3 regions of the Lactobacillus sp. M44 genome follow, and region 1 is predicted to be linked to each of the others. Evidence: predicted binding sites of a transcription regulator. Region 1 holds the regulator's gene; each other region holds the start of a gene.
The links. The regulator HrcA, encoded in region 1, represses chaperone genes, less so after heat shock. The targets are predictions, from matches to a motif close to TTAGCACTCNNNNNNNNNGAGTGCTAA.
Positions count from the first base shown of each region.

Region 2: clpP (ATP-dependent Clp endopeptidase proteolytic subunit ClpP) is a predicted target of HrcA. The motif match lies at 3,074-3,100, and genes of this name have one in related genera.
Region 3: AC38BG_RS00885 (Hsp20/alpha crystallin family protein) is a predicted target of HrcA. The motif match lies at 6,505-6,531, and genes of this name have one in related genera.

Region 1 covers NZ_CM176707.1:1,041,753-1,049,557, forward strand. Annotated here, with positions in the region: gene infB (translation initiation factor IF-2) at 1-539, shown strand, start outside; gene AC38BG_RS05085 (ribosome-binding factor A) at 553-909, shown strand; gene truB (tRNA pseudouridine(55) synthase TruB) at 956-1,849, shown strand; gene AC38BG_RS05095 (bifunctional riboflavin kinase/FAD synthetase) at 1,862-2,800, shown strand; gene hrcA (heat-inducible transcriptional repressor HrcA) at 2,951-3,952, shown strand; gene grpE (nucleotide exchange factor GrpE) at 3,963-4,538, shown strand; gene dnaK (molecular chaperone DnaK) at 4,559-6,403, shown strand; gene dnaJ (molecular chaperone DnaJ) at 6,469-7,608, shown strand; gene lepA (translation elongation factor 4) at 7,697-7,805, shown strand, end outside.
Region 2 covers NZ_CM176707.1:1,396,942-1,404,746, forward strand. Annotated here, with positions in the region: gene AC38BG_RS06780 (phosphoglycerate kinase) at 1-491, opposite strand, end outside; gene gap (type I glyceraldehyde-3-phosphate dehydrogenase) at 593-1,615, opposite strand; gene AC38BG_RS06790 (sugar-binding transcriptional regulator) at 1,667-2,698, opposite strand; tRNA gene AC38BG_RS06795 (tRNA-Arg) at 2,937-3,008, shown strand; gene clpP (ATP-dependent Clp endopeptidase proteolytic subunit ClpP) at 3,137-3,721, shown strand; gene AC38BG_RS06805 (hypothetical protein) at 3,780-4,262, opposite strand; gene whiA (DNA-binding protein WhiA) at 4,410-5,339, opposite strand; gene AC38BG_RS06815 (gluconeogenesis factor YvcK family protein) at 5,339-6,373, opposite strand; gene rapZ (RNase adapter RapZ) at 6,382-7,257, opposite strand; gene AC38BG_RS06825 (ABC transporter ATP-binding protein) at 7,316-7,805, opposite strand, start outside.
Region 3 covers NZ_CM176707.1:152,429-160,233, forward strand. Annotated here, with positions in the region: gene AC38BG_RS00860 (KUP/HAK/KT family potassium transporter) at 1-1,016, shown strand, start outside; gene AC38BG_RS00865 (ATP-binding cassette domain-containing protein) at 1,058-3,562, opposite strand; gene AC38BG_RS00870 (phosphoenolpyruvate carboxykinase (ATP)) at 3,640-5,295, opposite strand; gene greA (transcription elongation factor GreA) at 5,441-5,902, opposite strand; gene AC38BG_RS00880 (hypothetical protein) at 5,903-6,430, opposite strand; gene AC38BG_RS00885 (Hsp20/alpha crystallin family protein) at 6,614-7,042, shown strand; gene AC38BG_RS00890 (C1 family peptidase) at 7,146-7,805, shown strand, end outside.

The DNA.
Region 1 (7,805 bases):
AAATTGATGTTGAAGGCGTTCGTGTAAATATTATTCATGCAGGCGTTGGTGCAATTAATGAATCTGATGTAACTTTAGCTAGTGCATCTAATGGATTTATTATTGGTTTTAATGTTCGTCCAACTGCAACTGCTAAAGATCAAGCAGCAACTGATGAAGTAGATATTCGTTTATATAGTATTATTTATAAGGCAATTGATGACGTTGAAGCTGCGATGAAGGGTATGCTAGAGCCAACTTATGAAGAAAAAGTCACTGGTAATTTAACTGTACGTGAAATCTGGAAAGTTTCAAAAGTTGGTACAATTGCAGGTGCTTTTGTTGATAGTGGATATGTTACTAGAGACTCTGGAATTCGTGTAGTTCGCAATGGTGTTGTTATCTATGACGGAAAAGTAGCATCTTTGAAGAGATTTAAAGATGATGTTAAAGAAGTTAAGCAAGGTTTTGATTGTGGACTAACAATTGAAAACTATAATGATATCAAAGTTGATGACGAACTTGAAGCTTATGAAATGCAAGAGGTAAAGCCTCAGTAGTTAGGAGGTTTATATGAAACATCGTATTGGCCGTGTTGAAGGTGAAATTCTACGCGAGTTAACTACAATATTGCAAAAAAAGATTCGTGATCCAAGACTGCGTGAAGTTACAATTACAGCAGTTGAAGTCACAAATGATTTTTCATATGCAACAATTTATTACAGCTTATTGACTGAAAACAAGAAAAAAGAAGAGGAAGTTCAAGAAGGGTTAGAAAAAGCTAAAGGAATGATGCGTCATTTACTTGGTCAAGAACTAACTGTTTATAAAGTTCCTGAATTAATCTTCAAACGTGATACTTCAGTACAATATGGTAGTAAAATTGATAAATTGATTGCAAAAATAAAAAAAGAAGATCAAGAAAGATAATATATAAAAGCGTCACATTGTGACGCTTTTATATTAGGTGAGAAAAATGATAAATGGAATAATTGTTGTTAATAAGCCTAAAGGCATGACAAGTGCTGATGTAGTTTATAAGCTACGAAAAATTTTACATATAAAAAAAATTGGTCATGCTGGAACATTAGATCCTGATGTTACTGGGGTTTTGCCAATTGCGATTGGACAGGCGACTAAGTTAATTGATTTAATGCATACAAAGTCTAAAAAGTATCAAGGCTCTGGAATTTTGGGCTATAGTACAGATAGTTATGATATATCAGGAACAGTTTTAGAAAGAAGACCACTTTTGCAAAAAATTACCGCAGATAAAATTCAAAGTACTATGGATACTTTTTTAGGTACAATTGAACAAGTGCCGCCAATTTATTCTGCTATCAAGGTAAATGGAAAACATTTATATGAATATGCTAGAGCTGGTATAGAAGTTGAAAGACCAATTCGAAAAGTAAATATTGATGAATATAAATTATTAAATAAACCAGAATATGATGCAGCTAATCAACAAGAAACTTTTGATTTTGAAATTGAATGTAGCAAAGGCACTTATGTCAGATCATTAGTTAATGATTTAGGTACAAAATTAGATATTCCTGCAGTGATGTCAAATTTGATTCGTACAAATAGTGCCGGATTTGATTTAAAACAAAGTGTAACTTTAGAGCAATTACAAGAAGATACAAATCAAATTGATAAGTGGTTAATTTCACTTGAAGATTTTTTTGCAAACTATCCAACAATTAATTTGACTGAAAAGCAATGGCAAAAAGTAAAAAATGGTAATCAAATAGTATTAGATACTGATGAAAAAAAAGTAGCTTTACGCTACAATAATAAAGTTAAGGCAATATATAAATTATCTGGTAGCATATATACTCCAGAAATGATGCTATTGCAAAATAGTTAGTGAGGTTATTGTGTGCAGATTATTCATATAAAATATCCAATTACTAAAAATATTATTCCAGGAAAACTTGTTTTAGCTCTAGGCTTTTTTGATGGGGTTCATTTAGGTCACCAACGTTTAATAAAAGAAGCTCATGATATTGCTATAAAAAAGAAATTACCATTAATGGTATTGACTTTTAACAAGCACCCCAAAGAAATATACGCACATGCAACAAATTTTAATTATCTTACAACACTTGATGAAAAAGCTGATTTAGTTGAAAAATTGGGGGCTGATTATTTAGGAATATTAGAATTTACTTCGGCATTTAGTCAGATATCACCTAAACAATTTGTCGATAATGTACTTGTCAGATTAAATGCAGATACTGTTGTTGCTGGATTTGACTATACTTTTGGACCAAAAGAAATTGCTAATATGATTACTATGAAACAAATGTCTAAAGGACGTTTTGATGTGGTGACATTGCCTGAACAGACTTTTGATGGAATAAAAATTGGTTCAACTGCTGTTAGAAAAGCAATAATTGAAGGTAGAATGATTTATGCGTCAAAATTATTAGGATACCATTATAAACTTAGTGGCAAAGTAGGGCATGGCTTAAGAAATGGTCATAAATTGAGTTTCCCTACAATTAACTTGAGATCATATGGTTCAAAAATAATTCCAAAAGTTGGTGTATATGCAACAAAAACTAAAGTTAATAATCATTGGTATGATTCTATGACTAGTGTTGGTTATAATCCAACAATAGGTAACAATAACCATATTTTTATTGAATCAAATTTATTTAATTTTGATGAAGATGTATATGATAAACCAGCCACTATTGAATGGTTTAAATATTTGCGTGGAGAAATAAAATTTAATAATTTGGATCAATTAAAAAAACAAATGATTATGGATAAAAAGCATGTTCAGGAATATTTTGAAAGTGTGAAAAAATAAATTATTTTTCAAAAAAATTAGCAAAGCACTTGATTTAGTGCTAATTTCCTGGTATCTTATTCATTGTTAGCACATAAGACAAATGAGTGCTAAATAAGAGGCGATAGTATGTTAACTGAACGTCAAGAATTGATTTTAAAAACAATCATTATGGACTTTGCTCAGACACACGAGCCTGTTGGTTCAAAGACCGTTATGCAGCAATTACCTATTAAGGTGTCTAGTGCAACAATTAGAAATGAAATGGCTTATTTGGAACACAAAAATTTGATTGAAAAAACACATTCATCAAGTGGTAGAATTCCTTCAAGTCAAGGGTATAGATATTATTTAGACAATTTGATAGAACCTTTAGAATTGCCTAGCTCTGTATATACAAAAATCATTTCATTATTAGATCAACCATTTAATCAAGTCAATGAAATTGTTGAGCAGGCAGCTAAAATATTGTCAAATTTAACTAATTATACAGCCTTTGCTGAAGGCCCTGAAGCTGTAAATACAAAAATTACGGGCTTTAGGATAGTTCCACTGTCTAATCGCCAAGTTATGGCGATATTAGTTACTGATGATGGTAATGTTCAAAACCAAGTATATACGCTACCAAATAACATTAATGGAACTGAAATTGAACGAGCTGTTCGTTTATTAAATGATAATTTAGTTGGTCATTACATCAATGAAATTTCAATGGATTACTTGCACAAGATAGGTTTAGGTAATATTGATAATAATTCATTTGATTTGTTAAAACTGGTTGATGATGTTGTCAAAGATGCTGCCAGTGATCAGATGTATGTTGATGGGCAAATAAATTTATTGAGTAATTCCAAATTGGAAAACCCAAAACAAATTAAATCTTTATATCAACTATTGCAGGATAATAGTTTTTCAGATTTAATGAATCCTGAGACCAAAACTAAAAAAGGACCATACAGTGTTAGAGTAAAACTAGGTTCTGAGATGCCTAGTCAGTTACTAGAAAATTATAGTTTATTAACTGCTGAATATAATGTTGGAAATCATGGTAAAGGAACAATTGCGTTGCTAGGACCTACTAACATGCCATATTCACAGATGATAGGGTTACTGGAATATTTTAGTAATGAATTGGCTAAGAAATTATTAGATTATTATGGTGGCTTTAAATAAGGAGGGCATTTTGAGCGATAAAGAGTTTCCTAGTGAAAAAGATTTAAATCAAGAAAATGAAAAGACAAAAGAAAATATAAAAAAAGAAGATACTAAAAAAACTAGTGAAAAAACAGATGAAATAAAAAAGTTATCTGATTCTCTAGCTAAATTAATGGATACTAATAAAGAACTTGAAGATAAGTTTTTACGTAGTCAAGCTGAAATTCAAAATGCTCAAAATAGATATGCTAAAGAACGAGCACAATTGATTAAATATGAGTCACAAACTTTGGCAAAAGATGTTTTACCAGCAATTGATAATTTAGAGCGTGCACTGCAAGTAAAAGTTGATGATGACGCTTCAAAGCAATTGAAAAAAGGTGTTCAAATGACCTTAGATGCATTAGTAAAAGCATTAAATGATCATGGTATTACTGAAATTGAAGCTGATGGTCAAAAATTTGATCCGACCATTCATCAAGCAGTTCAAATGACAACTGCTCAAAATGATGATCAAAAAGACCATGTTGTTCAAGTGCTTCAAAAAGGTTATTTATATAAAGATAGAACATTAAGACCAGCAATGGTTATCGTGGCACAATAAGAGAGGAAGTTAAATTAATAATGGCAAAAGTTATTGGTATTGATTTAGGAACTACAAACTCTGCAGTTGCAGTACTAGAAGGAAAAGAACCTAAGATTATTACAAATCCAGAAGGAAATCGTACAACACCATCTGTAGTTGCATTTAAAGATGGTGAAATTCAAGTTGGTGAAGTTGCTAAAAGACAAGCTATTACTAACCCTAACACAATCGTTTCAATCAAACGTCACATGGGTGAAGCTGGATATAAAGTTAAAGTTGGAGACAAGTCATATACACCACAAGAAATTTCAGCTATGATTTTACAATACATCAAGAAGTTTTCTGAAGATTATCTTGGTGAACCTGTAAAAGACGCTGTTATTACTGTACCTGCTTATTTTAACGACGCTCAAAGACAGGCAACTAAAGATGCTGGTAAGATTGCTGGTTTAAATGTTCAAAGAATAATCAATGAACCTACTGCATCTGCTTTAGCATATGGTCTAGATAAAGATGATAAAGATGAAAAAATCTTGGTTTATGACCTTGGTGGTGGTACTTTTGATGTTTCTGTCCTTGAATTAGGTGATGGAGTATTTCAAGTATTATCAACTAATGGTGATACTCACTTAGGTGGGGATGATTTTGATCAACGTATTATGAATTGGTTGATTGACAACTTCAAGCAAGAAAATGGTGTTGATTTATCTAAAGATAAGATGGCACTGCAACGTTTGAAAGATGCAGCTGAAAATGCTAAAAAGGATTTATCTGGTGTTTCTCAAACTCATATTTCACTTCCATTTATTTCTGCAGGTGAAACTGGTCCTTTACACTTGGAAGCCGATTTAACAAGAGCTAAATTTGATGAATTAACTCATGATTTAGTTGATAAAACTAAAGTGCCATTTGACAATGCACTAAAAGATGCTGGTTTAACAGTAAATGATATTGATAAGGTCATCTTAAATGGTGGTTCTACTCGTATTCCTGCAGTTCAAGAAGCTGTAAAGCAATGGAGCGGTAAAGAACCTGATCATTCAATCAACCCAGATGAAGCTGTTGCTTTAGGTGCAGCTATCCAAGGTGGTGTTATTTCAGGAGATGTAAAAGACATCGTATTGCTAGATGTTACTCCATTGTCATTAGGTATTGAAACAATGGGTGGAGTATTCACTAAGTTAATTGATCGTAACACTACAATTCCTACATCAAAGAGCCAAGTATTTTCAACTGCAGCAGATAATCAACCAGCTGTTGATATTCATGTTTTGCAAGGTGAACGTCCAATGGCTGCAGATGATAAGACATTAGGTCGTTTTGAATTAACAGATATCCCTGCAGCACCTCGTGGTGTACCACAAATTCAAGTTACATTTGATATTGATAAAAATGGTATCGTTAATGTATCTGCAAAAGATATGGGCACTGGTAAAGAACAAAAGATTACCATCAAGAGTTCATCTGGTTTATCTGATGAAGAAATTAAGAAGATGCAAAAAGAAGCTGAAGAACATGCTGATGAAGATAAGAAGAGAAAAGATGAAGCTGATTTACGTAATGAAGTAGATACTTTAATCTTCTCAACTGAAAAGACATTGAAAGATGTTAAAGGCAAAGTTTCAGATGATGATACTAAGAAAGTTCAAGATGCTTTAGATGCATTAAAGAAAGCTCAAAAAGATAATGATCTTGATGAGATGAAAGCTAAGAAAGACGATTTAGCCAAAGTTGCTCAAGATTTAGCCGTTAAGTTGTATCAACAAAATGGTCAACAATCAAACCCAGGACAAAATCCTAACCAAAACAATTCTGGCGATGCAAATGGCTCAGATGGTGATACTGTTAATGGCGACTTTAAAAAAGTAGATCCTGACAAGTAAAAGGTTTATACTTAAAAGAACTGCGCAAGTAGTTCTTTTCTTTTGTAAAATAATAAGGAGCAACAATGGCAACCAATCGTGATTATTATGACGTTCTTGGCGTCAGTAAAGATGCCAGTGAACAAGATATTCAGAAAGCTTATAGAAAACTATCTAAAAAATATCACCCGGATCTAAATAAAGCTCCGGATGCAGAAGAAAAATTTAAAGAAGTTAATGAAGCCTATGAAGTTTTAAAAGATAAGCAAAAAAGAGCCCAATATGATCAATTTGGTCAAGCAGGTGTAAATGGTCAAGGCGGCTTTGGCGGTGGCAGTGCTAATGCTTATGGTGATTTTGGAGGCTTTGGCGGTTTTGGAGACATTTTTAGTGATTTATTCAATGGCGGTCAAAGACAACATGTAGATCCTACTGCACCAGTTCGTGGTGATGATTTAGATTACACAATGAATATTGATTTTATGGATGCAATTAATGGTAAGACTACTGATATTACTTATACACGTAGTGAAACTTGTCCTACTTGTAAAGGTAGTGGTGCAGAGCCTGGAACTCATCCTATAACTTGTGACAAATGTCATGGCACTGGAATGATGACAATCACTCAACAATCTATGCTTGGAGTTATTCAACGTAGTGTACCATGTGATAAATGTCATGGTCGTGGTGTAATTATTATGCATCCATGTAAGACTTGCGATGGCAAAGGTACAATTGACAAAAAACAAACTCTTGAAGTTAAAGTACCTGCAGGAATTGATAGTGGTCAACAGATTAGATTGGCTGGACAAGGTGAAGCAGGTAAAAATGGTGGATCCTATGGAGATTTGTACATAGTATTTAGAATTAAGCCAAGTAAAGAATTCACTCGGCGTGGCACTACTATATATACTACTGTTCCAATTTCTTTTGCCCAAGCTAGTTTAGGGGATAAAATTAGTATTAACACTGTACATGGAAAGACTAATTTAAAAATACCTGCTGGAACACAACCTGGATCTAAATTTACCTTGCGTGGTCAAGGGGTACCATATTTGCGTGGAAATGGTTCTGGTGACCAACAAGTTACAGTTGATGTAGTTATTCCAAAGACGCTTAACGACAAACAAAAACAAGCTTTAGTTGATTATGTTAAAGCAAGTGGTGGATCAATATCACCTCAGGAAAAGAACTTTTTCGAGCGTTTAAAAGATTCATTTAGTTAAATAAGAGCAGGTTTATATAGCCTGCTTTTATTTTGTTCTAGTTTATTGCCTTTGATATAATAGATAGCAGACGAAAAAGGTGAAATTAATGGATTTTAAAGAATTAGAAAATTATCAAAAGCATATTCGTAACTTTTCAATTGTTGCACATATCGATCATGGAAAATCTACAATAGCTGATCGTATTTTAGAATTAA
Region 2 (7,805 bases), 360 kb from region 1:
TTTGAAGCGTGACTTCTGTGTGCGGTACCAAATGCATCGTTGATAAACATATCACCCAAACTTGCCCAGTATTGACCAAGTTTTGGATCATTACCTGATTCACGCTTACCAAAGTCGTTATCAATATCTTGGAATCTAGTGTTTTCCATCAATAAAACATCACCATCGTGCATTTTATCAATAGCTTCTTCTAAATCTTTACCTTCATTACTTGCTACAAATTCAACAGGTTTATCTAATAATTCACTTAATCTTTTAGCAACTGGTTTCAAAGATAATTCTTTTTTATCAGCATCGCTCTTAATACGGCCTAAGTGACTAAGTAAAATTGCCTTACCACCATGTTCAATGATGTATTTAATAGTAGGCAATGCAGCAACAATTCTGTTATCATTGCCGATCACACCATTTTTAATAGGAACGTTAAAGTCAACACGAACTAAAACTTTCTTGCCCTTAACATCTAAGTCAGAAATTATTAATTTTGCCATTAGAAGTTTCCTCCGAATATTTTCATCTATTCTTTAAAAAAGGGCGAAGGAGAAATCCCCTCCGCCCTCTTTTATATCACTATACTTTTATCAATTATTGATTAAAGAGTAGCAAATTTTAATAAAGTACGAACCATTTGGCAAGTGAAGCTGTATTCATTGTCGTACCAAGCAACAGTTTTAACTAATTGCTTGTCACCAACAGTAGTTACTTCAGTTTGAGTTGGGTCAAAGATTGAACCAAATGTTGAACCTAAAACATCAGTTGAAACAATTTCGTCATCGTTGTAACCGAATGATTCGTTGCCTTCAGTATGCTTCTTCATAGCTTCGTTAACTTCATCAGCAGTAACTTTCTTGCCTAAGATAGTTACTAATTCAGTTAATGAACCGTCAACAACTGGTACACGTTGTGCATGACCTTGTAACTTACCATTTACTGATGGAACAACAAGACCAATAGCCTTAGCAGCACCAGTTGAATGAGGGATAATGTTTGCAGAAGCAGTACGTGCAGCACGAACGTTACCACCACGAACAGGTCCATCCAAGATCATTTGAGTTGAAGTAAATGCATGGATAGTAGTCATAGTACCTACTTCAATACCAAATTCTTTATCCAAGAAGTAAGCCATAGGTGCTAAACAGTTAGTAGTACATGAACCAGCTGATACAATAGTGTCATCATGAGTTAAAGTGTCATCGTTAACGTTGTAAACGATAGTCTTTAAGTCATTACCTGCTGGAGCAGAAATCAAAACTCTCTTAACACCAGCGTCTAAGTGAGCTTGTGATTTAGCTTTGCTTGTGTAGAAACCAGTACATTCAAGTACGAATTCAACACCATCATTTTTAACCCATGGTAAGTTTTGTGCTTGTGGTTCAGCATAAACACGGTATTTCTTACCATCAACAACGATTGAATCATCAGTAGCTGAAACTTCGTGGTTGAAAGTACCATGAGTTGAGTCATACTTCAACAAGTGAGCTAATAATGCTGGACTTGTTAAGTCGTTAATAGCAACTACTTCGATATCATTTGACTTTTCGCCTAAATCCATAATACGACGGAAAGCTAAACGACCAATACGACCGAAACCGTTAATACCAATTTTTACTGTCATATTTAAAATTCCTCCTCTAGGAACTAGTAACAATTTATTTTAAATGGGATTTCATTTCCCGTTTAAAATCATATTTGAGACAGCCTCATCTGTAATTAGCCATGTTTGATGAGGTGCATTTAACATATAACTTTTAATTGCTTCTGCTTTTTTAGAACCAGATGCAATTGCAAATATATGAGGTATTTTGCTAAGATCTTCAAATTGCAGGCCAATTCGAGGGATCCGTTCTACTATCTTGCCACTGCTGTTGAAAAAACACCCGAAACATTCAACAACAGCTCCTAATTCTCGCAGTTGAGATAATTCAATCGAATTAAACCCTCTTCTTTTTGCCATATCTTCCATAAGACCTATTCCATGAATCACAGCATCACTGCGAGAAATATCTTGCAATACTCCAGCAATTATTGGGTCTCTAATCAGTGAGCGATATGCTTCTTGAGAAACATTTTCTGGTAAATATAGTGTTTTATAATTACCATCTGTTGCTCTAGCCATATTCTGAACAATTGTATTGCTTTGCGTTTCAACACTTTCGCCTAAAGCTCCTCGACCTGGAACAAATTCTAATTGTCGATTTCTGCTTAATATAGGAGTTAGTTGATTTGCAACTTGTGCAATTGTTTTACCACCTAAGACTGTAATAATGCTTTTACCTAATGGTAATAACAAATTTAAAACAGAGTTTAATTGCTCACCCATTAGGTCAAACACTCTATCTTGTAAATCACTATCACCAGGAACTATTATAACGCGATCTATCTTTAATTGCTTAGCTAATTTTATTTCTAATAAACTAGCATTAAATAATCGATCGATTAATGGAGCAGCATCTTTTAACGCTTGTACACCCTTTTCAGTTAAGAACATACCGAAACTTTTAATTTCAATTAATCCTAACTGCTTCAAATATTCAGTTTCAGTTCTAATTGTTCGCTCACTTAAGCCAAGCTGTTGAGCTATACTTCTGCGCCCAATCGGAGACTTTAACGAAATTTGTTCAAGTACACGATAGCGTTGTCGAAACTTTTTTAAAATATCAGGGACAAATGTTTGTAGCAAGGTTAATTCCGAGTCCATTATATTGTCTCCTTTTGGTGGGACTATAAATGACCATGTATGTGTCTATTTACGACCCACGTATTCCAAAAAAATAAGAAAAATGATAATTCACTGTTAAGTTTAACTCACATTTTTCCCTTTCGACGTTTTAAGTATATCATATTTGTAATCCGTTGCAAGCAAAAAACTTAAATTATTTACACCAAAAACAAATTCATATTTGATAACGTTTTTGTTATAATACTTGTATTGTCAAGAGACCTTGGTGTAATGGATCGCACGTAAGATTCCGGTTCTTAAAATCTGGGTTCGATTCCCAGGGGTCCCATTTTTGCCATCAACTTATTTAGTTGGTGGCTTTTTAGTTGACATGATTAATATTGAGTGCAATAATTAGCACAGTGCTTATATGAGTGCTAAAAAATTAAAGAATATTATTTTTATGGAGGTTAACTTATGTTAGTACCTACAGTAATTGAACAAACTGCACGTGGGGAAAGAGCATATGATATATATTCTAGACTGTTAAAAGATAGAATCATCATGCTAAGTGGCGAAATCAATGACCAAATGGCCAACTCAATTATCGCTCAATTGCTCTTCCTTGATGCACAAGATAACACAAAAGATATTTCATTATATATTAACTCACCAGGTGGTGTAATTACCTCTGGTCTTGCAATCATGGACACAATGAACTTTATTAAATCAGACGTTTCTACTATTGCAATCGGTATGGCTGCATCAATGGCTTCAATTTTGTTGACATCTGGTACAAAAGGTAAAAGATTTGCGTTACCAAATTCAACAGTTTTGATTCACCAACCATTAGGTGGAGCTCAAGGTCAACAAACTGATATTCAAATTGCAGCTAATGAAATCCTGAAGTCACGTAAAAAGCTAAATGAAATTTTGCATGAAACTACAGGACAACCTCTTGAAAAGATCTTAAAAGATACTGAAAGAGATAACTACTTAACTGCACAAGAAGCAAAAGATTATGGTTTAATTGACGAAATTATGGTTAATAAAAAGAAATAATCTAAATATACAACTAAAGCGACAAGCTTGATATTATTCAAACTTGTCGCTTTTTTGTTTAGCTTGGGAATTTATCATCAAAAAACTTCTTAATTATTTTATAAATACCATGATGATATTCACCTAGTGCCCACCCATCCATAAATCTTGGATCATTAGTTTTTCCGTATACTTGTCCTAAACTCACTTCATTCCAAATATTAGATAAGCGCAAACTTCCTTCTTCATGAATTCCAAATTCATCACTATTATTGTCTGAATAATATGTTGATGAAGTAGATGATTTTTTCCATTCAGCGGTAATATTGTTCAACAGCCACTTTTGCCAAGATTGAACTCTATGCTGATGTAAATAAAATTCGCCTTGCAATTTATAAATAATTAATAACTCATCATAATTTGATTTTACAAATTCAACAAAGTTTTCATCCAGTATTGCATTATTTCGAACATTAAAATTCAACACTGAACCTATTTCCTTATCATAAGAAATATACGCTAATACTCCAGGCTCTGCATCTAATTCTTGAATATTATTCATCTTGACTTTCAACATAATTTTTATCCAATCTAATTAACTAACAAGAAATATTAATCCACTTTGATGTTCTATGCAATTATAACGAACGTAATTATATCAATTCCAAACAAAAAAGTTTCATCCCTTAAAGGATAAAACTTTCACTTCTTATTTATATTCTTGTGCAATAGCATGAATTTTCTTAAATCGGTGATTTACCCCCGACTTTGAAAGAGGACCACCTGGGATCTTTTCAGCTAGTTCCTTTAATGATAATTCTGGATTTTGCATTCTAAAATTAGCCAAAGTAGCTAACTTTTCTGGTAAATCATCAAATTTTCCATTATTCATTATTACCTCGATATCTTCAACTTGCTTTGCCGCAGCATTAGCGGTCTTTTTTAAGTTTGCAGTATCACAATTAACTAGTCTATTAACTGAATTACGCATATCACGCATAATTCTTAAATCTTCAAATGCAAGCATTGCATTTAGTGCTCCTACAATATGTAAAAAGTCACCAATTTTTTCAGCTTCTTTTAAATATACAATGTATCCTGAGCGTCTGTTTGTTATCTTAGCATTTAATGAGAAATAATGGTTCATTAACCATAATAAATCTTCATTATGATCTTCATAAGCTGAATAAATTTCTAAATGATACCTGCTGGTTTCTGGATTGTTAACCGATCCTCCTGCTAAAAATGCCCCACGTAAATATGACATTGCAAGTGTTTCAGAATCACGAATTTTTTTAGGTATTCTGGTCACTAAGCCTTCATCACTTAAAATGTCTAAATCTTTCATCACAAAAGTTAGATTCTGCTGCAAACGAACTAAATATTGATTGTTTTTCTTCAGTTTCATTTTCCTAGAAACTATTAGTAAAGGTTCTACGTTATAAGCATTTTTAATTAAAGTAAATATTCGCCTTGCAATTGCTGGATTTTCGGTAGTGATATCTAAACTATATTGATGATTGTGAATATTTAAAACACCATTCATTCTCAAAAATGCTGCTAATTCAGCTTTTCCATGCTCTGGATGAACTTTGATTGAAGTTAATTCTTTTTTTACATCACTTGCATATGAAACCATTAAATCAGTCCTTTATATTTACAATGTGATTCAAAAGCCAAATCAACTATCTCATGTGCAACTTTTGTTCCATCATGAAAAACTAAATTATTTTTCTGATCAATAAAATCATCTGTAATTACACGCACACCTTGGTTAACTAATCCCTTAAAGTCATTTGCAACAGGAGTCAAGTATTCATCATAATCTGCGGGATTAAATTTTGACATATCAATTTTTGCACCATTAACAAGGGCTGTGTCGATATAATGACCGCCTAAATGCTCATTTAATACTCTTACATGATCGGCGTCAGTGAAGTTATCAGTTTCGCCTTTTTGAGTCATAATATTACAAATATATATAATTTCGGCACGTGTTTGTCTGATAGCTTCTCCTAAATTACTAATCATTAAATTAGGCAAAATTGAAGTAAACAAACTACCAGGTCCCAAAACCACTGCATCTGCTTGCATAATTGCAGCTAAGACTGGTAATACAGCTTCTGGTTTAGCAGCAGAATTTGTATTAGTAACCCAGATTTTTTTAATCTGTTTGTCCATTGCAGTAATTTCACTTTCACCAGCCTGTACACTGCCATCCATGAATTCAGCATTCAATGTCAATGGTTCATTTGATGCAGGAAAAATATGTCCATCAACACGCATCATTTTGCTTAATGACTGTACAGCATCAAAGATATTGCCTTGCATTTCATTTAAAGCTGCAATTATCAAATTTCCAATTGCGTGACCTGCAAAGAATTTGTCAGATGAATCAAAACGATATTGGAAGATTTTTTTCTCTTCCTTTGGTAAATCACTTAGTGCAACTAACACATTACGAATATCACCAGGTGGAACAACGTTTATGAAGTTTCTAATTGTACCAGATGATCCGCCATCGTCTGCTACTGTAACAATTGCTGTGATATCAGAATTTAATTTTTTTAGTGATTTAACAATTACTGGTAGTCCAGTTCCACCACCAATAACAACTATTTTAGGTCTGCGCCCTTTAATAACACGAACTATTCGGTTTTCCGCATTACTCACTTATATACCTACTTTCTTAAATAGCGACTAATTTCACGGTGAGAAATATCAACTTCATATTTCTTAGCCAAATCTCGTGCTAATGCTTGTGCAATTGAAACACTGCGGTGTTGCCCACCAGTACATCCAATTGCGATAGTTAATTTTTCTTTACCTTCTTGAATATATCCAGGAATTATAGTTTCTAATAAATCTAAAAACTTTTGGTAAAAAACTTTGGTAACATCTTTGTCCATTACATAATCATATACGCGCTTATCTAATCCAGTAAATGGTTTTAAACTTGGTATATAAAATGGATTAGGCAAAAATCTAACATCCATTACGATATCTGCATCAATTGGTACACCATATTTAAAGCCAAAGCTCATCACTTCAATTGAAAATCTCTTATGACCATTTTCACTGAATTGGCTCACTAATTTTTGCTTTAATTGTTTAGGGGTTAAATCAGTAGTATCAATAATAAAGTTGGCAATATTTTTTATTGGTGCTAAAATTGCTCGCTCTTTTTGAATTCCATCTAATAATCTTCCATTAGCAGCTAATGGTGGCAAGCGGCGAGTTTCCTTATATCTAGCAACTAATGCATCATCAGAAGCTTCTAAAAATAAAATATTAGCTTGAACTTTTCCATTATCCTCTAAAGAATTAATTTCATCACTTAAATCTTTATAAAAATTCTTAACTCTTAAATCAATTACTACAGCAACCTTTTGGAAATCATTTGAAGTAATCATTAGATCCCAAAAGCTTCCTAATAGTGTAGGAGGTAAATTATCTACAACAAAATATCCCATATCTTCAAGACAGTGTGAAGCAACGGTTTTTCCTGCGCCACTCATCCCGGTAACAATTAATAATTGTTTTTTATCTGAAGCCATTATTGCATCCCTCTTTTCAATTAAAAATTATAACATACCGGGCGTTTCATTTTGGCGATTATGCAAAATAGTCTGCCAAATCACTAACTGTCAATTTTCTTTTAGCTTGTTCATCATAGTCTGCAACAATTTTTCCTGCATCTAATACAATTAAACGATTACCATAAGCCAAGGCGTTTTCCATATTATGAGTAATCATTAATGAAGTTAAATGTTCATCGTTGATTTTTTGGTTTGTAGTTTCCATTAGTTTTTGAGAAGTCTTAGGATCTAACGCTGCAGTATGTTCATCTAATAATAAAATATCAGGTCTTTTAATAGTAGCCATCAAAAAACTCAATGCTTGTCGTTGCCCGCCTGACAAAAATTCTGTTGCAGTTAACAATCTATTTTCTAATCCATTATTCATTGTTGCAGCAAGTGTTTTTAATTTAGATAAATTTTGATTTAAGTGTCTTGGCACAAGATATCTATGCATCCCGCATTTTTTTGCTAATAATAAATTCTCTGCCACATTCATTCTAGGGGCGGTTCCCATTTTAGGATCC
Region 3 (7,805 bases), 590 kb from region 1:
TATACATCCCAGCTGTTAACAAAATGATTGGTTTCGTAACTATTGCGGTTGTTTTTGCCTTCCAAACTTCAGCTCATATGGAGGCTGCATATGGTTTGGCAATTACGGTCACAATGTTAATGACTTCATTATTATTATTTGAATATCTTGGAAATATTAAAGTTCCTATGTTTTTGCGACTGCTATTCATCTTATTCTTCGGCTCTATTGAAACTATGTTCTTAATCTCAAGTTTGATTAAGTTTGTTCATGGTGGATATGTCACAGTTTTAATTGGTGGATTCATTTTATTAGTAATGTATATTTGGTACTTTGGTAATAAAGTCCGTGATAAACGTGAAAGCCAAAATTCATATGTCAGATTAGATGAGTATACTGGGATGCTAACTAACTTAAGTCATGATGAAGATTATCCAACTTATGCGACTAATTTAGTTTACATGGCCAAAGTTAAATACAATAAATTCATCAAACGTGAAATCTTATATTCAATTTTGGATAAAAGACCTAAACGAGCTCGGGCATATTGGTTTGTGACTGTAAATGTCACTAATGAACCATTTACTGCAGAATATGCGGTAAATACTTATGGCACAAAAAATGTAATTAATATTCAGTTATTCTTAGGTTTTAAAAAACAAACCAGTGTGAATGTTTACTTGAGGCAAATTGTTCATGATCTAATTGCAGATGGAACAATCGAAGCACAACCACAAGAATACACTACCACACCAGGACGTGATGTTGGTGATTTTTCATTTGTTATTGTGCAAGATGTAGTTAGTCCACAAACTGAACTTACTAACTACGAAAAAGGAATTATTCAAGCAAGAGTTTGGCTGCAAAACTTATCTTCTAACCCAGCCTCTTGGTTTGGCTTAGAGTATGCAGATACTGTTGTTGAAAGAATTCCATTAATTTTAGGGCGTCCTACTCCTTCATATATTAAGCGAGTTGAGCCACGTGATTACAATCAAATAAAACGGGAATTAGAAGGAAACAATGATCCATTCTAATCAAAAAGGCTTCTAGCGATGCTAGAGGCCCTTTATTTTTGCTAGAATCTATTCCAATACCTTGCTAAATATTTAGTGGTTAATGTCTTAGGATCTTTGATTAATTGTAATGGTTTACCTTGAGCAACAATCTTTCCTCCTAATTCTCCTCCTCGAGGTCCTAAATCTACCATATAATCTGCATTAACTATCACATTTAAATCATGTGTAATTACAATGATAGTTGCTCCTTTATTTAATAATTTTTGCATTACTTGAATTAAAACTCCAACATCTATTGGATGCAAACCAATAGTTGGTTCATCAAAAACAAATAAAGTAGTTTCTTGTCTTTGGCTCAAGTGTTTTACTAATTTTAATCTTTGAGCTTCACCACCAGATAATGCAGGAGTGCTTTCTCCTAGATGCAGATACCCTAATCCAACTTCTGAAAGCAAACGCAATTCTCTTTCAATTTTTTCTTCTTTTTCAAAAATTGGCATAGCTTGTCGCACATCTAATTTCAAAATATCGACAATTGATAATCCATTCCATCTAACCTGTTGAATCGTTGGATTATAGCGATCACCATGGCAGACTGGACATGTTTCTTGCATATCTGGCAGATATTGGATATCCAATGTAACTACACCAGAACCTCCACAATTAGGACATGCACCTTGTTTATTATTGTATGAAAAACTACTTGCGCTGTATCCTAGTTTAATTGCCAAAGGCTGTTTAGCAAATAATTGTCGTAAATTATCCATAATAGTTGTATATGTGGCCACTGTCGAACGGGTACTTTTGCCAACAGGAGTCGCATTAACACTAACAACATGTTTTAGTGGACTAATTAGTTCAACAACTTGTTTTGGTAATTGTTTTTTAGATTCTTTATCTTTCATCGCTTTAACTAAAGAATCTAAAATCAAACTAGTTTTACCAGCACCTGAAAATCCAGTTACAACAGTTAATTCATTAATTGGAAATTGTGCAATAACATCTTTTAAATTAAAGTAGTTCTTGACATGCAATTTAATCTTTTCTGGGTTCTGCATTTTAACTGGCTGCCTAACTAAAATCTTAGCTTGACCACTAATATAAGGCCCAATTAAAGAATCTGGATCTTCAGTTAAATCTTTAGGTGTTCCTTGAGCAATCACTTGCCCACCTTGAACTCCAGATCCAGGTCCTAGTTCAATGATCCAATCCGCTTCTTTAATAATATCTACATTATGGTCAACAACCACTAAAGAATTACCTTGATCAACTAATTCATGGAATACATGTAATAACCCACTAATATTATCTGGATGTAGTCCAATTGAGGGCTCATCTAATACATATAACACTCCAGTTGTTTGAGTTCTCAATGTTCTTGCTAGTTGAATTCTTTGCAATTCACCAGTTGACAGCGTTGAGCCACTTCTAGCTAGTGTTAAATAATCTAATCCTAATTCAACTAATGGTTGATAGTTATCTTTAAATTCAACTAAAATTGCTCGTGTCATTTTCTGCATGTCATCAGGTAATTCTAATTTTATTTTTTCAATCCATGCAGGTAATTTACTTAAAGGTAAATCACTAACTTGTGCAATATTTAATCCAGCAGTTAATTGGGTTAATAACTTGGGATTAAATCGTGATCCATGACACATTGGACAAATTTTTAATGTAAAAAATTGTTCTCTTAATCTTTGCTGAGAACGTGCACTTTTACTTGTTTTAACCGATTCTAAAACTGAGTTTTTTGCATTTTCATATAAAGTATTGAAATCATGAAAAACTCTACCTGTGCTTGATCTAAAATCCATTTTATATTTGGTTTTTGATCCATATAAGACAAAGTGCTTTTGTTTTTCAGTTAAATCTTTATATGGAATATTAATTGGAATGCCTGCAAATTCAGCAACTTTAGGCATGAAATTACGCCCTGGCAAATGCCATGGAGCAACAGCACCTTCTTTAATTGTTAAATTTGGATCTAAAATTAATTTACTTTCATCTAATATCTGGATTTTTCCTGTTCCATGACATTCAGGACAAGCCCCAGTTGAATTAAAAGAAAAATCTTGTGCTTCATATGCTTTAAATTGAACATGGCAAATTGGACAAGTAATTAATCCTTGCTTTGGTCCTACTTTACTCAATGCTTCCGCAATTTTTAAGCTTGGTTTTATTTGATGTCCATTAGGGCAGCGTGGGGAACCTAATCTAGAAAAAATTAATCTAACTACATTAAATACCTCACTCATTGTCCCCACTGTAGCTCGATCAGTTGGCACACTTGGGCGTTGATGCAAAGCTAAAGCTGATGGAATATGTTTAACTTCTCTAACTTCAGCTTGATTGCCTAACTTAATTCTTCGCCTTGTATAAGTAGATAATGCTTCTAAATAGCGTCTAGACCCTTCTTCATATAAAATCCCCATTGCCAGCGAACTTTTTCCTGAACCAGATAACCCAGAAATTGCCACAAATTTATTTAAAGGAATGTCAACATCAATATTTTTTAAGTTATGGACTTGACCTCCACGAACTTCAATTTTAGTTGGTTGAGACATATTTTTCTCCACCTTTCAATCCAAAAACCGCTTACCTTTAGTTTACTACTAAAGATAAACGGTCTCATAATATAAAATTATTTACTCTTTAATTCCTTGATGATGTTTTCCAAAGTTTCTTTTGCTTCTGGTTGTAATGGTTTATCAGGGTGTTTCTCATTAAAGTCATTGATCCAGTTCAAACGATCTTGCATACGATCAGTTAAAACCTTTATATACTTAGGATCTTGTAAGTTTACATCAAAGCCTTCAATTGGCATGTATGAAATTCCCTTAATCTTGCCAAATGGTACCCAAGTATCTTTAGAATCAGCGATCTTTTCGATAATCTTCATAGTAACTTCTTTTGGAATATCATGTCCCATAAAGGCATCAGTATTTAATACATAACATTGTGCCTTACGCTTAGTAAACAATTCTTTAAAGTCAGAATAGTCTTCATTTAATGGATATGCTCTAAATGGATCAGCAAATGGTTCAATAACTAAAGTATTCAAATCAAAACCTTTAGGTAAGTTTTCTGCAGAAGTTCTCTTAGTAGCTAATGTCAATCCCAAAGTTGCTGCTAATACTGGATCATCGATCTTCAATACTGGTGGCAATGAAGCATCTTTCATGATCCAAAATAGCGCTGTAATTGGAGCTTTTTCTACATCAACACGGTTTTTAGAAGTATAACGAGATTTAATTGTACGTCCATTACCATTTCTTAAATCTTCAGTAACTAATACTTTTTCACCCTTATTATTCAATGTAACAGCACAGTTCATAACTGTAACCATATACTGAGTTTCATGAGTGCCACTTGGATAATCATGAGTTTTATCAAAATATGATGGTTCCATTGCAACAGATGATCCATCATCACGAGAGATAATGAACGCATCATCATGCAATACAGTAATATCATATTTGCCACCATGTTTTGCATGAGTCAAAGTTGATTTACCAGAACCTGATAGTCCATAAAATGCGAATACTTTATCTGGTTTGTCTTTGAAGTGGAATGCTTGCTCGCCACCATGAGATGCAGTGTATCCATGACGGTGTGCAATAGCCCAAGCTAGAGTCAATGTACCTTTTTTCAATTCACCAAAGTAGCGCAAGCCAAAGACCGCAGCTGAGTTATGTGGTGCATCAAAAATTGCTAGGCCATCTGGGTAGTCATCATCTTTTACATTAGGGTCGCAGTAGAAGAAGATATCTCCTTCATCATAATGCTTTGATTTTTCATACATTTTTTTGGCTTCTGAATCAAAAAATTGGAAGTTCAAAATGTAACTTAATAAGTTGAATGCATAATCTTCTGGCAACATGATGTGTGCTTTAACAGAGAATGATTCATCAAGACCAACTAATACAGTCGCCTTTAAATAATACTGATTATGACCTTTGAAGATATCTTCACGCAAATCACCGGCTAATGCTTCAGCATCTTCGTGTGAATCATCTACGAAGTGACGTGCAGAAGCAGTTCTACCTAAGATACGCCCATGATTATTAACTAATTGTGTAGCGCCTTCTGGTAATCCCAATTCTTTTGTATGTTTAATTGGAACATCAGTTACGATTGTGCCAGGAGCTTTTTTAGCAAGTTCATAGGCTTCAGCAACACTTTTTACTTCTTGAACATTGTTGCCATAAAATGCACTTTCAATAGTGCTACGTACTCTACTAAATAATGGATTATTTTTCCTTAATTCATCTGGATCAAAATATTGTTGTGTACTCATATTTTTCCTTCCTCCCGCTTCTAGAAAGCGATTTCATTTACACACTTATAATAACAGTTTGTATAAAGGCGTGCAATTGAAAAAATATGCTTTTTTTCATTTCTTTTCAATAAAAAATGCAGCTACTAATAGCTGCGCATTTTCATTATTTCACTTCTATTATTTCTACTTTATAACTTCCAGCAGGAGCCTTTACTTCAACTTCTTGTCCCGATGTTTTTTTCATCAAGGCTTGTCCTAGAGGTGAATCAAATGAAATTTTACCTGAAGCTAAATCTGCTTCGAGCCTACCAACGATTTTATATTCTGCAGATTCTTCATCATCTTCAAATTTCAAAATTACTTTTTTCCCTAAATCAACTTCATCACTAGTGCTAGGCTTTATAATATCTGCATAACGCAATTGTTTATCCAGATAACGCAATCTACTCTCTAAATGCCGCAAATCTTTTTTAGCTTCTGTATATTCAGAATTTTCAGATAAATCTCCTAATGACCTAGCTTCTTGGAGTAACTTGATTTTATTTGGACGATCTTTTTTTAAGGCTGTGATTTCAGCTTTTATTTGCTGATAGCCTTCAGGAGTCATTTTTTGAAAATAAACCATTTATCTAACCTTAATTTGTGCTCCATTTATATTTTGATAATAAAGTGTGCCATTTTTTACTAAATAATGTGCAACAATTGTTCCAGATTGCTTTTCCATAACATCAATTTCTTGGTTAGTATTATTACCACTTGTGACCAAACTAAAATCTGCTTTAGTTGTTGATTTTGGATAATCCAATCGCTTAATTGCATCATTGATAATTGTGTCAAAAATTGGATTATTGACCTTAGTTTGATTAGGAGCTTTTTTAATATTAGTTCCTGGTTTGTCGCTGCCCTTGCCTTGGACATTTTCTTCACTAGCAACTTTAGCTTGAGATTTTGCGACACTCTGTTTTTGAGATGGTGTCAAAGAACTTGCACTACTAGATGAATTTGAGCTTGACTTATCTTTTGAATGAGATTTTTTGGATACTTGACCTAATTTGGTTTCACTTGCTTTTTTATGATTGCTGCAAGCTGTTGTTACTAATCCTAAACTTATAATTGCGATTGCACTTAATAAAATAGTTTTTCTTATTTTCATAGGGCTTAATCCTTCCTGATTTGTTAAATTAATTATAGTTCAATCTTGATTAAATAAACATTTTTCTGCCAAATTTAGCAATCAATAACTTTGAGTGCTAAATATTTAACATTAAAAACCGCAGGTCATATAATAAGAATTGTAAAGAAAATAAATAATCTTATTGAAAGGAAGTTTTAGATTATGGCAAATGACATGATGAATCGTAGTAACAATGATGTAATGGGTCGTGTAAATGATTGGTTTGGTTTCCCAAAGGACTTATTTGATAATAGTGGCTTAAGTGGCATTATGCAAGCTGATATTGCTGAAAATGATAAGGAATACGTAGTAAAAATTGATATGCCTGGTCTTGAAAAAAATAAGATTGACTTAAACTATACTGATGGCACATTAACAGTATCTAGTTCTAGAAAGTCATTCAAAGATATGAGTGATAAAGAACAAAATATTGTCCACCAAGAAAGAACTGAAGGTCACTTTTCACGTTCATTCAGATTACCCAATGTAATTGCTGATCAAATTCACGCAAAATACGAAAATGGTGTATTGACAATTGATTTGCCTAAGCAAAGTGCTTCAAGCAATGATAACTCAATTAAGATTGACTAATAATTCATATATTTAATAAAGCGGCTTTAAGAAACCGCTTTTTATTTTACCTAAATTGGTGTATATTAATCGTGAATACGTATATATATTGGAGGGAATAATCATGGCTCATAAACTAACAATTCAAGAAGTCGAAGCCTTTCGTAAAGATTTTGATTCAAGCAAAAGAAATGAAGTTGCATCCCGTGCTGCAAAACGTAGTGGTATCATGGAGGCTTCTTACAATGACACTGTATCAAGAAAATTAACCCAAGTCTTTTCTACAGAATTAGCTACAGAAAATGTAACTGACCAACAAAAATCTGGTCGTTGCTGGGAATTTTCTACTTTAAATGTTTTACGTCATAATTTTGGCAAGAAATATAAAGCTAAGAACTTCACTTTGTCTCAAGCATATAACTTTTTCTGGGACAAAATTGAACGTGCAAATATTTTTTATGACAATATTTTAAATACTGCAGATAAGCCTCTTGATGAAAGAGAAGTCAAAGAATATTTAAAAGGTGCAGGCCAAGATGGTGGGCAATGGCAAATGGCTGCTTCATTAGTTGAAAAATATGGTGTTGTTCCAACTTATGCTATGCCTGAAACCTTTAATACTAATACTACTGTTGGGTTAATTAATACATTATCTCGCAAATTGAAAAAAGATGCCTTAGTTTTACGTAAGTTAAAATTAGATGGTAAAACTGATGAAATTGAAAAAACACGCAAACAATTCTTAAATGAAGTCTATCGTATGACCGCAATTGCTGTAGGGCAA